2 regions of the Christensenella sp. MSJ-20 genome follow, and region 1 is predicted to be linked to the other one. Evidence: a T-box and tRNA genes for the amino acid it is inferred to sense, from the RefSeq annotation. Region 1 holds a T-box; the other holds one or more tRNA genes.
What was found. The T-box of region 1 lies ahead of KP626_RS03340 (valine--tRNA ligase). A T-box ahead of a tRNA ligase gene usually reads a tRNA of that ligase, here a tRNA-Val.
Positions count from the first base shown of each region.

Region 1 (6,990 bases):
CCCTGCCGGTAGCGTTCCGCTTGTGGTACAGTCCCTGTACAATGGCTAGCACCACAAAAAAGACGCCAAACAATGGAAAAAACCAAGGCGCGCCCATGGAAATGGCCGCGATGGTCCAGATCACGCCGAATCCGGCGGTAAATAGGCTTCCGATGGCCCCCATATAGGAAGGGCCGCGGCCCGGCTTTATGCTTTTCATGGCTTGCCTCCCTCCGTTCCAACAGTACAGTATTATGCCATAGGCCATCGCATCCGTAAAGAAAAGCCTGTGAAAACAGGCCGCGGCTTATCCATATATGGATGGATGCGCTCCGCCAGAAAAACAAACATCCGCCCCCATGGAAATCAAAAAGGAGGCGCACGCCTCCTTTTCCTTTCTCACCCAAGCCCCAACGCGTGTGGCAAATACAAGGACCCAGCCACCAAAAGTACCCCATTCTGGGGGCAAAGCTCCCGAGCCTGGAACAGGGCGGCTCTGGGATCGGAAACCGCTTGGGCCTTTTCCCCGTAGAACGCCGCCAGCCTCTGGCAATCCAGGGCACGGGGCGCGTCCACCTGAGTGGCGATAACCCGGTCTGCCAGCGGCGCCAGCTGGGCCGCTACCCCAGAGGCGTCCTTGTTGCTCATCATAGCGGTCAAAAGCACCAGGGGCTTTGAAGGGTACGCATCCCGGATCGCCGTGGCAAGGGCGGCCGCCCCCTCCGGGTTATGGGCTCCATCCAAGAGCAGAATGGGCGTTTGCTCTATCAGTTCCAGCCGCCCCGGATGGCGGGCAGCCATTAGACCCTCCCGAATGGCATCCGGGGTGATCCCATATCCCTGCTCCATCAGCGCCTGGGCGATGAGCACCGCAAGAGCGGCGTTATAAGCCTGATGCCGCCCCATGAGGGAAACTCTCGTGTCCAAAAGGGATAGGCCGGGGCGGCGGATATCCACTCGCCAGCAGCCATCCTCGCCGGGACGCAGCTCCAGTTCCCCCGGTTCATAGGCAAGGACGGGTGCCCCTACCCGGCGGCAATAATCCCGAATGGTCCGTTCCACCTCCCCGGGATAGCGGGGGTATAGGGCCATGGGAACCCCTGGCTTTGCGATGCCCGCCTTTTGCAGCGCGATCTCACAAAGGGTGTCGCCCAGGATCTCCCGGTGGTCCATGCCAATGGTAGCGATAGCCGTCACCTGGGGCAGCAGAATGTTGGTTGCGTCCAGAGCGCCCCCCACGCCGGCCTCCATCACTCCAAACGCTACCTTTTGCCGGGTATACCAGCGCAGAGCAGCGTACAGATATCCGTCAAACAGCCGTAAATCAGGATACCGGGCGTATATCTCGTCCAGATAGGCGGTCAAAACCTCCTCCAAAATAGGCGTTCCGTCCACCAGGATCCGCTCATTCTCCCGATAGAGGTGCGGGGAGGTAAACAACCCCGTCCGATAGCCAGACGCCATGAGGATGGCGGCCACCATAGCGCAGACCGACCCCTTCCCGTTGGTTCCCGCCACATGGACGGTGGGAAAACCGGTAAAAAGCGGGGTTTCCAGCCCCAGGGTCTGCGCAACCCCGGACAGCCGCTCCCTCTGCACGTCGTCCCAGATACGCAGAACGCGCCCATAATCCGTCATGAGAACAGCGCCTTCTCCATAGCAATGGTCCGCTCCAGCATCTGCCGGAACTCATCAAGCTTCATTCGCTCCGCCTCCACCACCTGTTGAGGCGCCTTCTGGGCAAAACCAGGATTGTTAAGCTTTCCTTCCGCCCGCTTGATCTCGCTTTCCAACCGAGCCTTTTCCTTGTCGATACGAGCCCGCTCCTTCTCCAAATCCAGCAGCTCGCCTACGGGCAGATAGACGGTCCCCAAGGGGGACAAAGCGCTAACCCAGCCCTTCTCCGCCTCCTTTTCACTGGTAAGGAGGCGTACCTCGCTGGCCATGGTCTGACGGGCAAAATAGCCGGGCAGAACGGCAAAATCCCCCTCTTTTCCGGCGGCGGGCAGGATATAAAGGGCGGATCGCTTGCCCCCCTGGATGTTCAGCTCCCTGCGCAGGTTCCGAACGCTGCGGATCATCTCCATCATGCCCTGGGTCCGGGCGGCGGACGCCTCGTCCCCCAATCCGCTTACGCTGGGCCACTGGGATACCACGATGCTGCCCTCAACGCCGGGTAGGCTCTGGTAAATCTCCTCGGTGATGAAGGGAGTAAAGGGATGGAGCAGCTTTAACGTGCGCTCCAATACATAGAGAAGGACGCTCACCGCAACGGCCTTTTCCTCCGGACTTCCATTCAGCCGGGCTTTGCTCATTTCGATATACCAGTCGCAATAGTAATCCCACAGGAACTCATACACCGACTGGGCGGCCAGGCCCAGATCAAAGGCATCAATGCTGCGGTTCACATCGGCAATGGTCTCATCCAACTTCCGCAAAATCCACCGGTCCTCATCGGCTAAATCCAGCGTGGCTGGATCCATGGGAACAATGCCCTCGGCGTTCATCAGTACAAACCGGGCGGCGTTCCACACCTTGTTGGTAAAGTTCCGGCAACTCTCCACCTTCTCATAATAAAAGCGCATATCGCTTTCGATGCTGTTGTTAAGCACCAGAGAGAACCGGAGCGCGTCGGTGCCATAGGTATCGATGATCTCCAGTGGATCGATACCGTTGCCCAGGGATTTACTCATCTTCCGTCCCTGGTTATCCCGGACGATGCCGTGGATCATCACCTTGCGGAAGGGAATATCCCCCATAATCTCCAGGCCGAACACAATCATCCGAGCCACCCAGAAGAAGATGATCTCATGGCCGGTCACCAGGGTGCTGGTGGGATAGAAATAATCCAATTCCGGGGTCTTCTCGGGCCATCCCAAGGTGGAAAAGGGCCAGAGGCCGGAGCTAAACCAGGTGTCCAGCACATCCTCATCCTGATGGAGGCGATGGCTTCCGCATTTGGGACAAGTCTCCGGCGCCGTCCGGGCAACCGTCACCTCTCCACAGTCATTACAGTAATAGGCGGGAATCCGATGCCCCCACCAGAGCTGACGGCTAATGCACCAATCCCGTACATTCTCCATCCAGTTGAAGTAGATTTTCTCAAAGCGCCTGGGTACAAACTCCACCCGGCCGGACCGCACCGCTTCGATGGCGGGCTCCGCCAGAGGCTTCATCTTTACAAACCACTGGTCCGAGGTGATGGGCTCCACCACGCTGCCGCAGCGATAGCAGTGGCCTACGCTGTGGGTGTAATCCTCCACCTTCACAAGGCAACCCAGCTCCTCCAGTTTTTTCACCACCCGGCGCCGGGCCTCCAGCCGGTCCAGCCCCTCAAACGGGCCGCCGTTCTCATTGACCACGCCGCCGTCATCCAATACCCGGATCACCGGCAGGTTGTGGCGGATGCCCACCTCAAAATCATTGGGATCATGAGCAGGAGTGATCTTCACCGCGCCAGTGCCGAACTCCATTTCCACATACTCGTCGGCCACAATGGGAATCTCCCGGTCCATAATGGGCAGAATCACCGTCTTGCCAACGAGGTCTTGATACCGCGCGTCGTCAGGATGAACTGCCACCGCGGTATCCCCCAACATGGTCTCAGGCCGGGTGGTGGCCACAATGACGCTGCCGCTGCCGTCCGCGGCGTCATAGCGGATGTGCCAAAGATGCCCGGCCTCCTCCTCATATTCCACCTCGGCGTCGCTCAAAGCGGTGCGGCAGTCGGGACACCAGTTGATGATCCGGTTGCCCCGGTAGATGAGGCCCTTTTCGTGCAGCCGTACAAACACCTCGTTTACGGCGTGGCTGCATCCCTCATCCATGGTAAACCGTTCCCGATCCCAATCGCAGGAGGCGCCCATCTTCTTCAGCTGTTCCACAATCCGGCCGCCATACTTCTCCTTCCACTGCCAGGCCCGCTCCAAAAAGGCCTCCCGGCCAATGTCGTTTTTGGTAAGCCCCTCCTCCGCCATATTCTCCACGATCTTGACCTCGGTGGCGATACTGGCGTGATCGGTGCCCGGAACCCACAGGGTGCTGAATCCCTGCATTCTCCGGGTACGGATGAGGATATCCTGCAACACGTTATCCAGCGCGTGGCCCATGTGAAGCTGCCCCGTGATATTGGGGGGCGGAATCACAATGGTATAGGGCTCCTTGTCCGGGTCCACCCGGGCGGAAAAACACTTTTCCCGCAGCCAAAAGTCGTACAGGCGGTCCTCCACCGCCTTGGGATCATAGACCTTCTCGGGCAAATTCTTCATGGGTATGCTCCTTCCCTTTTCTGAAAAATCAAAAAGGGCTCCGTCCCAAAGGACGAAGCCGGCTTCGTGGTACCACCTTATTTTACGGAGGGGCTTTCCCCCCCCCGCCTCTTGGGATTAACGCTCCCCCACGCGGCCGGCTGACGCGCTTCACCGGCCGAGCTCCCGGGCGACCTTCAAAGGCTTTCTCCCAGCGTCCTCCCACCATGGAAGGATTCCCTTCCCGGACGCCTCTCTTGAGGGACCAATGCCTCCTACTCCTCCCGATCCTCGCAGATATCGGATTGTTAGCTATTTTACCAAAGGCTACCCCGGCTGTCAACACGCCGGTCAGAGGGGCTCCGTCTCGTTGTCCCGGCGCCAAAAATATGGTATCCTTTTTTTGCTTGGATGTTTAACCAGGAGGAATCCCCATGTACCCTCGATTAAACCACGTCTTGAATCTCCTCATCGGCAGTTTCATCGGTGTCTGGATTGGACATAGCCTGTATCTCCTTTGGGACTACCATGCCCATCCTGGGCTATACGCCCTGGGATCCGCCCCCTGGTATACGGGTATTCTGATGAATGGCCTTTGTACCGCTGGCTTTTTGGCCGTTGCTCTCTTGGTTAAGTACATTCTCCATAGAAAAGGAAGATCCGTCTCCCGGGAAAAATAGTAAAAAAGGGCCGTCCATGAGGGCGGCCCTTTTGTATTGAGCTTATTCAGACGGCTTTCCAAACAGATTCTTAATGGCGCTGTTGACGTATCGGGCAAAGGCAATCAGGGCCACCACCAGCCCCAGATACAACACATACATGTTGTAGGGACGCAGCACCTCAAAGAAGGTCATCGCCAGGCCCATGCTTAAAAAGTAGGTAGCTGCCTTGCCAAAGATATCGGAATATACCACGATATCCTTCTTGCGCAGCAGCACCAGCGCGCCGATACACAGGATCAGATCCTTGGCCACAAAGATCGCCACAAAGAAGGTGGGGATGTAGCCCACCAGCATAAAGCAGATCAATACCGAGAGGGTCATAAGCTTGTCTGCCACCGGGTCCATCAGCTTGCCATAGGTGCTGATGGCCTTGTATTTCCGCGCCAAATAACCATCGATAAGGTCGGTAACCCCCGCCGTAGCGCAAATGGCAAAGGATAGCATCCGCCCCTCGAAAACGGTGTCGGGATTCCAAAATGCCCACCAGAACAGCGGCACCATCAAAAAGCGCAACGTGGTTAAAATATTGGGAATTTGCTTTTTATACTCATTCATTTTCGTATCCCTAAGGCTTTCCGGCGCATTGGATTGGATCGGCTTCCTACCGCCGCCGGCGCTCATCGTTATCTTATCATATTTTGTTAAAAAGTTCACTAAGTTTTTCACAAAAGGATCAAGAATTTGGAAAAAGGGTCCTAACCCCACAAAATGGGAATATGCTTTACGGAAGGAGGTTACCGCTGTGGAACAATGCTATCCCTTTGAGGCGCTGCCGCTGCCCTATCCCTATGATGGCCTGGCGCCCTATTTAAATGCAGAAACCCTGACGTTTCATCACGATAAGCACTACCAAGCCTATGTGGAGGGGCTCAACCAAATTTTAGAAAAATGCCCCCAGTACCAGTCCTGGTCCCTTAACCGGCTGGTGACGGAGTACGCCCACCTGCCCCAAAGCATCCAGGAGCCGGTACGAAACAACGCAGGGGGCGTTTACAACCACGGCCTTTATTTTATGGGGCTTTGCCCGGGCGGCTCCATGCCGGGCAGCCGCCTGACGGCGGTCATCGAGAAGGCGTTTGGTTCCTTTCAAAACCTAAATGACGCCCTCATCCAGTGCGCCATGAGCCAGTTTGGATCGGGCTATGCCTTTTTGATCAGCGATGCCTGGGGCCGGCTGGGGCTGGTAAAGGCCCCCAACCAGCAGGTTCCGCTAAGCAGCCGCATGTGTCCGCTCCTCGCGATTGACGTATGGGAGCATGCCTATTACCTCCAGTACCAAAACCGCCGGAAGGACTATCTTACCGCCCTTACCCAGGTCATCGACTGGTCCTTTGTGGAGCATCGGTACGCCGATGTAATGGACGCCACCCGCCGCCGGGGACAGCGGGGTTAAAATCCGAGAAAACGCAGATACTATCCCCGAGGTGATAAGGATGAGCAGCGACTTACCACAGGGGTTTCTCATGGCTCTGGCCGATAACCTGGACGCGACAGCCTACTTTGCGTCCCTCAGCCAAAGCCATCAGAACACCATCGTGGATCATGCCCGCCATGTCAATTCAAAACAGGAGATGCGCCAATACGTCAACAGCTTTTTCAAAAGCTAAGGCGGGGAGGCGTTTCTCCCTTTTTGGCCTAGAATCCGATCCGCTCCAAAAAGGCCGCTACTTTCGCTTCATACGCCTCCGGAGACTGCAGATGGCTGGTGGCATGATACGCGCCCGGGACCAGAAACAGCTCCTTTTCCCCCTGGTACGCCTCAAACATCTCCCGCGCCATTCGGACGGGAACATAATCGTCCTCCGCGCCATGGATAAACAAGATGGGAATCGTTGCCTTTTGCAGCTGATGGATAGGGCTGTTGTCCCGAAAACGGCTGCCCATGCGGCGGCGATACAAAAGGCTGGCCAGATACATCACCGGAAAGGGCGGCAGATGGTACTGGCGCTTTAACTGATGAACCAGTTCTTCCCAGGCCGAACTATATCCGCAGTCCGCCACCACCGCCCGCACCTGGGGTGGAGGCGACTCTCCCGCCGCGT
Region 1 is NZ_CP076563.1:650,889-657,878, forward strand. It holds gene KP626_RS03330 (zinc-ribbon domain-containing protein) at 1-199, opposite strand, end outside; gene KP626_RS03335 (bifunctional folylpolyglutamate synthase/dihydrofolate synthase) at 379-1,617, opposite strand; gene KP626_RS03340 (valine--tRNA ligase) at 1,614-4,247, opposite strand; T-box leader at 4,293-4,527, opposite strand; gene KP626_RS03345 (hypothetical protein) at 4,661-4,906, shown strand; gene KP626_RS03350 (CDP-alcohol phosphatidyltransferase family protein) at 4,949-5,503, opposite strand; gene KP626_RS03355 (superoxide dismutase) at 5,691-6,341, shown strand; gene KP626_RS03360 (hypothetical protein) at 6,382-6,555, shown strand; gene KP626_RS03365 (alpha/beta hydrolase) at 6,584-6,990, opposite strand, start outside.

Region 2 (6,990 bases), 680 kb from region 1:
ACCATGGAGCGGCAGGAGATCATCCGGGATCTGCGGCTGGGCGAGTTTGACGTGCTGGTGGGCATCAACCTGCTGCGGGAGGGTTTGGACCTGCCCGAGGTGGGGTTGGTAGCCATTCTGGACGCCGACAAGGAGGGATACCTCCGCAGTACCACCTCCTTGATCCAGACCGTGGGCCGGGCGGCCCGGAATGTGGATGGCAGGGTCATCATGTACGCTGACCGCATTACCGACAGCATGGCAAAAACCATCGAGGAGACCAACCGCAGGCGGGCTCTGCAAATGGCGTATAACGAGGAGCACGGTATCATTCCCCAGTCGGTGCAGAAAAGCGTTCGGGATCTTCTGGAGATCTCCAAGAGCGGTAAGGATACCGAGGGCAAGGCCCTGCCCAAGCTCACCCAGGAGCAGAAGGAGATGCGGATTCTTCTGATGGAGCAGGAGATGCGCATGGCAGCCGCTGAACTGGACTTTGAGCGGGCCGCCAAGCTCCGGGATGGGATCATCGCCCTGCGGGAAGGGAAGGAAGGGGAGCCCGCTCCTAAAAAGTCGGGCAGACAGCGCAGAGGAGGCAAACGCCGGTGAACGACCGCATCGTAATAAGAGGCGCCAAACAGCATAATCTCAAAAACGTGGATATCACCCTGCCCCGGGATCAGCTCATCGTTTTTACAGGGCTTTCGGGCAGCGGCAAGAGCAGCTTGGCCTTTGACACCATCTATGCCGAGGGCCAGCGCCGATATGTGGAATCCCTTAGCAGCTATGCCCGGCAATTCCTGGGCCAGATGGACAAACCCGAGGTGGACTCCATTGATGGGCTATCCCCGGCCATTTCCATCGATCAAAAAACCACCAGCCGCAACCCCCGATCCACCGTGGGCACCGTTACTGAAATTCACGATTATCTGCGGCTGTTGTACGCCAACATTGGTCAGCCCCATTGCCCCAAGTGCGGCAAGCCCATCGTTCAGCAGAGCGTGGATCAGATGGTGGACTCCATTCTTGGCCTGGGAGAGGGAAAACGCATTTTGGTTATGGGGCCGGTGGTTCGAGGCCGGAAGGGGGAGCACGCTAAGGTTTTTGAGGATCTCCGAAAGGCGGGCTATGTACGGGTGATGGTGGACGGCAATGTGGACGAACTCACCGCCGACTTCGCCTTGGAGAAGAACAAAAAGCACACCATCTCCGCGGTGGTGGACCGCCTGGTGATTCGGGAGGACGTCCGGGGTCGGCTGGGAGACAGCATTGAAACGGCCATGGAGCTGTCGGGAGGATTGGTGATCATTCGGGATAACGATTCCGGGGAGGAGCTCACCTTCTCGGGGAATTATGCCTGTCCTGACTGCGGCATCAGCATCGAGGAGCTGACGCCTCGGATGTTCTCCTTCAACAATCCCTACGGCGCCTGCCCCGAATGCGCAGGACTGGGCACCCTGATGCGGGCTGATCCGGACATCATCATTCCCGACAAGAGCAAATCCCTCCGAGAGGGGGCAATAAAGGTATCGGGCTGGAACAGCGGCGTTACCGAATCCATGGCGGAGATGTATTTGGAGGCGCTTGCCAAGCACTATCATTTTTCCCTGGATACCCCTGTAAAGGATCTGCCCAAGGATGTGGTGGATAAGATCATCTACGGCACCGGCAAGGAGAAGATCAAGGTGGAGTATGACAGGGCCCATTCCAGCGGCACCTTCATGGCCAGTTTTGAGGGCATCGCCAACAACATCGAGCGGCGGCACCGGGAAACGGGCAGCGACTGGATGAAGGAGGAACTGGAGGGGTATATGAGCAATATTCCCTGTCCCGCCTGTAAGGGCATGCGGTTGAAGCCCGAGGTGCTTGGGGTTACCATTGGAGGGAAGTCCATCGCTGCCCTGAGCGACCTGCCGGTGTACCAGATCCGGGCGTTTTTGGATGGGCTCCAGCTCACCGAGAAGGAGGCTTTCATCGGAGACCGCATTCTAAAGGAAATCCGGGAGCGGCTTTCCTTCCTGGTGGACGTGGGCCTGGATTACATCACCCTAAGCCGGGCTGCTTATACCCTATCGGGCGGGGAGGCCCAACGGATCCGGCTGGCCACCCAGATCGGCAGTCATCTGATGGGGGTTCTATATATCCTGGATGAGCCCAGCATCGGCCTTCATCAGCGCGACAACGATAAACTGCTGGCTACCCTGAAGAATCTGCGGGATTTGGGCAATACCCTCATCGTGGTGGAACACGACGAGGATACCATTCGGGCGGCAGACCACATCGTGGACATTGGCCCTGGGGCGGGGGAGCATGGCGGAGAGATCATCGCCCAGGGCAGCCTGCAGGAGATCATCGACAATCCCCGATCCATCACCGGGCAGTATCTTTCCGGGAAGAAATATATTCCTATCCCCAAAAAGCGGCGGGAGCCCACTGGGTATCTGAAGATCGTAGGCCCTCGGGAGAACAACCTCAAGGGGATGGATGTAAACCTGCCTCTGGGGGTATTCACCTGCGTCACCGGGGTATCGGGCAGCGGCAAGTCCACCTTGGTCAACGAGATCCTCTATAAAGCTCTATCCCGAGACATTATGCGGAGCAAGGCCCGGCCCGGCCGGTTTGAGAGCATCCAGGGCATGGAGCTCCTGGACAAGGTCATCAACATCGACCAATCCCCCATCGGCAGGACCCCTCGGAGCAACCCCGCCACCTACACCGGGGTATTTGATTTGATCCGCCAGCTTTTTGCCGATACGCAGGATGCCAAGGCCCGGGGATATAAGAGCGGCCGCTTCAGCTTTAACGTCAAAGGGGGGCGCTGCGAGGCCTGTTTGGGGGACGGCATCGTCCGCATCGAGATGCATTTTCTGCCCGACGTGTATGTTCAATGCGATGTGTGTAAAGGAAAACGCTATAACCGGGATACCCTGGAGGTCCACTACAAGGGCAAGAACATCTATGAGGTGCTGGACATGACGGTGGAACAGGCTCAGGAGTTTTTCCGGCCCATTCCCAGGATCCGCACCAAGCTGGATACCCTTATGGATGTGGGACTGGGGTACATGAAGCTGGGGCAGCCCAGTACCACCCTATCGGGCGGGGAGGCTCAGCGGGTAAAGCTGGCTACCGAGCTGAGCCGCCGCAGCACCGGCAACACCCTCTATATCCTGGATGAACCCACGACGGGGCTTCATGTGGACGACGTGGCTCGGCTGGTGGATATCATCCAACGGCTTACCGAAGGGGGGAACTCGGTGGTGGTCATCGAGCACAACTTGGATGTCATCAAGACCGCCGATTATATCATCGATCTGGGCCCCGAGGGAGGGGACCGGGGAGGCCGGATTGTGGTGCAGGGCACGCCGGAGAAGGTGGCCGCTAGCAAAAAGAGCTATACTGGAAAATATCTTCGTGAGATCTTAGACCGGGAGAAGGATAGGAAATAGTCCTTTCTGCAACAGAACAAGCCAAGACGGAATCCTCCGCCTTGGCTTGTTTGACTCATGGAATGAATCAGTCCTCCCCGATGCCGCAGGGGAAGGGACGGAATTCGCCGTCCGGATTGATGCAATAGTACCAGGGTGGAATGGCGACCAAATCCCCCGGCTGAAACCGCAGCTGGCCGCCGTTGGCCCGCACGATCATACAGATGGGCACGCCGTAATCGGCGGAGAGCCGTTCCAGGGTATCCTTTTTGCGCATTCGGTGGTATTGCATGTTTATCACCCCTATTCATCCTATGGGATGGCGCCATGGATTATGCTCTTGGGATTTTCCCAGAATTGGGGTTGAAAATCTTTTGGGGATACAGTATACTATACAAGCAGTTTCTCCTCCGGGAGGACGCACCCCGGTCTGTTGGCTCAGTTGGTAGAGCACATCGTTCACATCGATGGGGTCACTGGTTCGAGTCCAGTACAGACCACCAGTCGCAACGGCGGCACCAAATATCGCAATCCGCGTTTGTGGGTTGCGATATTTTTTTGCCCGAAATAAGCATCTATATTGTCAAGGGAAAGCGGTAATATGTGGATTGCGAATCTTTTGCCCGGAAGCCACATGTTGCCGCTGTCTGATGCGCTGGAATCGACAAAAAGGGCAGGGGGCAGTCCGCTGCCGTGGCCTTTTTGCGTTATCTGCGGTATACTATCCCTGATAAAAGGAAACGACCGTGCAAGGAGGGCGTCCACATGAAATATATCAATTATCATGATACATTGATTGGTAAGCTTCGGCTGGTAGAGGAGGATGGCGCCATTATCCAGTTGGTGCTGGATCGGATCTATCCGCCGGTGGAGGGGGAGCAGAGCGGGGAGGAAACGCCCCTTTTGCATCGCCTTAAGGAACAGTTGGATGAGTACTTTGACGGCAAACGGAGAACCTTTGAGATCCCCATCCGGCCTAAGGGAACGGCATTCCAGCTACGGGATTGGGAGGAGTTGCAGAGGATTCCCTATGGGGAGACCCGTACCTATAAAGACATCGCGCAGGCCATTGGATGTCCCAAGGGGTACCGCGCCGTCGGCTTGGCCAACAATCGGAACCCGGTGATCATTTTGATTCCCTGTCATCGGGTGGTGGGAAGCAACGGCAAACTGGTGGGCTATGCCGGTGGTGTGGACCTAAAGGAAAAGCTGTTGGAGATTGAAGGGATTCGTTAGGAGAAGAAAAAAGCCCTTGGCCATATGGCCAAGGGCTTTTTATTTCAATTATTGGAGCTCAATGGCCTCCTTGGCCTGGGCTTTTTTACCGGCGCTGATGGCCACCTGGATCAGGCAGAGGATGGCGACCAAACAGCAGGCGGAGATGATGTAGGAGATCTGGTAAGATCCGGTTACATCGTAGATCCAACCGGAGAAGGGAGCGCCGATCATATTGCCTGCGTTGGAGAGGGCAAACAGCCATCCGAACAGGGCGGAAAAATCGGTGCGTCCATAGCCGAATACCGTGTTGATCAGGTGGGAGAGGGTTCCCAGGGAGAAGGAGTTGCCATAGCCGATGCCCAGCACGCTGATGATCAGAACAACGGTACCGGAGACCGGTGTGACGGTGCTCATAGCGACCATGCCCACCAGCAGAATGGAGCCGATGGTGAAATACAGAGTCCGAAGGCCGAATCGGTCATACACAAGGCCGGAGGTGATGTTGCCTACGGCGCCGCCAAAGGCTAGAATGACCGCCAGCACACCGGAGACATACAGCGGATCGATCCCCAGGGAATTGAGGTTGGGCACCACGTTGGAGAAGGAGGGCCCAAGCGCAAAACCCTGCAGGAGCTGAATGCCCGCCAAAAGCCAGAAGCGATAGGTGTGCATGGCTCCCTTTAGGGACAATACCGGAAGCTGGGGCTTGGCGGCTACGACAGGCTGATCGGCCTGGGCCGCAGAGGCTTCTTCGCTGCCTAGGGCTACCTCGCCCTTTTCCGAGGGATGAATTTTGACCAGGCAGAGAGCGGGCAGTGCAATGGCGCCGATCAAAAGGCCGGTGTAGAGGAAGGAAGCGTTCCAGCCATGGTACTGAATCCAGCTGCCTACCAGGGGATTGATCACCATTCCGCCAAGGCCGACACTGGTGTTGACGATGCCCAGCATCAGGCCCTTGCGCTTGACGAACCAGTTGTTGATGATGGCGTTATAGGCGCTGAAAGTACCGATGGAATGGGCGATGCCGTAGATCACCGCGCCAATGACGATGAACGCCACCCCGGTGGCCTGGGAGAAGATCAAATAGGCGGATACCGCGAAGACGCCGCCCACCACCATCAGCTTTTTTACCCCGAACTTTCGCACAAAACTTCCATAGAAGAACCCACAGAGGGTTTTGGCGAAGAGCGATGTGGTGAACAGCGCGAAATTCATGGTAGTGCGGGAGATGCCAAAGGCCTCGGACACCGGCGTGACATAAAAGGTCATGGAGTTATTCCCCATGGCGTTGATGGAGAAGGCCAGCATGACGCAGCAAGCCGCCACCACCCAACCGTAAAAGAACTTTCGCTTTGCCAACATTAACAACCCCTTGAAAAATATCTTTGCACCCGAAAAAACCGGGACGCTTACAACGTGGTTTTTGCATATGCTATCATCCATCTGGCCATGTTTGCAATGGGGAAAAAGGCTTCTTTCAATAATTGCATACGCAAGTTTATTGGGAAAAGGTTGCCGGCGCTCAAAGGAGCCGCCGGCAGCTCGCTATGCTAGCGGGATAGGATAAAAGAGTACTGTTCCAGTTGATCGGTGATGACAATGGATTGGATGTAATCATACTGAAACAGGGTTTTGGCAATGGACTGTGCCGCCAGGGAATTTGCGCCGTCCTCAAAGGGAAAGGAGCTGGAAAACACCAGGGAGCAGGTTCCCTCCTGGGTGGTGATGGATATCAGGGCACAGTCTTCCGGCGCGATGCGGGCGCCATCCGCAGAGCCCTTTAGCATCTCTTTGACGGAGAATTCCTCAATGGAGGTACCCCAGGGCGGCCATTCCATCATCCTATCCTCTTGGATCCAGGTTCCATCCATCTTGAGAAAGTGGATGGTCATGGGTTTGGAGACGTTACAATCGGGAGAATCGCAGCCGGGAGCAATGATCTCGGGGCTGGGGCTGGGTTCCGGCGCTTGGACGCGGCCACAGCCCGCCATGACCAAAGCGGCGAGTCCTCCCAGCAGAATCATCGGCAGCCATTTCTTCACAGGGCATACATCCTTCTTTGAACTTGTTTTTTACATTGTAGCATGGGCAATGGCTATTCGTCAGCGTTTTATAGGCATCCATGGGATTTTCCAATGGGATATAGTATGATAGAATTTATCCAAAAGGAAAATAATGGAGGATATGGGATGAGCTGGAAAAAGACACTGGCCTTTGGGTTAATCGGGCTTTTGGCGCTGCTGGCGGTTCCCTTGCCTGCCCACGGAGAGGAGGGGCGCCCAGCGGTACGGACCCTTTCGATTTGGTACGGGAACGATGGCTTAACCGGTGTGCCAATGGCGGAAACATACCGCCGCAACGCCTGGGAAAT
Region 2 is NZ_CP076563.1:1,854,388-1,861,377, forward strand. It holds gene uvrB (excinuclease ABC subunit UvrB) at 1-585, shown strand, start outside; gene uvrA (excinuclease ABC subunit UvrA) at 582-3,422, shown strand; gene KP626_RS09495 (LysM peptidoglycan-binding domain-containing protein) at 3,490-3,693, opposite strand; tRNA gene KP626_RS09500 (tRNA-Val) at 3,829-3,904, shown strand; gene KP626_RS09505 (methylated-DNA--[protein]-cysteine S-methyltransferase) at 4,167-4,637, shown strand; gene KP626_RS09510 (MFS transporter) at 4,686-5,978, opposite strand; gene KP626_RS09515 (GerMN domain-containing protein) at 6,170-6,661, opposite strand; gene KP626_RS09520 (hypothetical protein) at 6,809-6,990, shown strand, end outside.
Region 2: it encodes a tRNA-Val, which carries the amino acid that the T-box ahead of KP626_RS03340 (valine--tRNA ligase) is inferred to sense. The anticodon was not compared.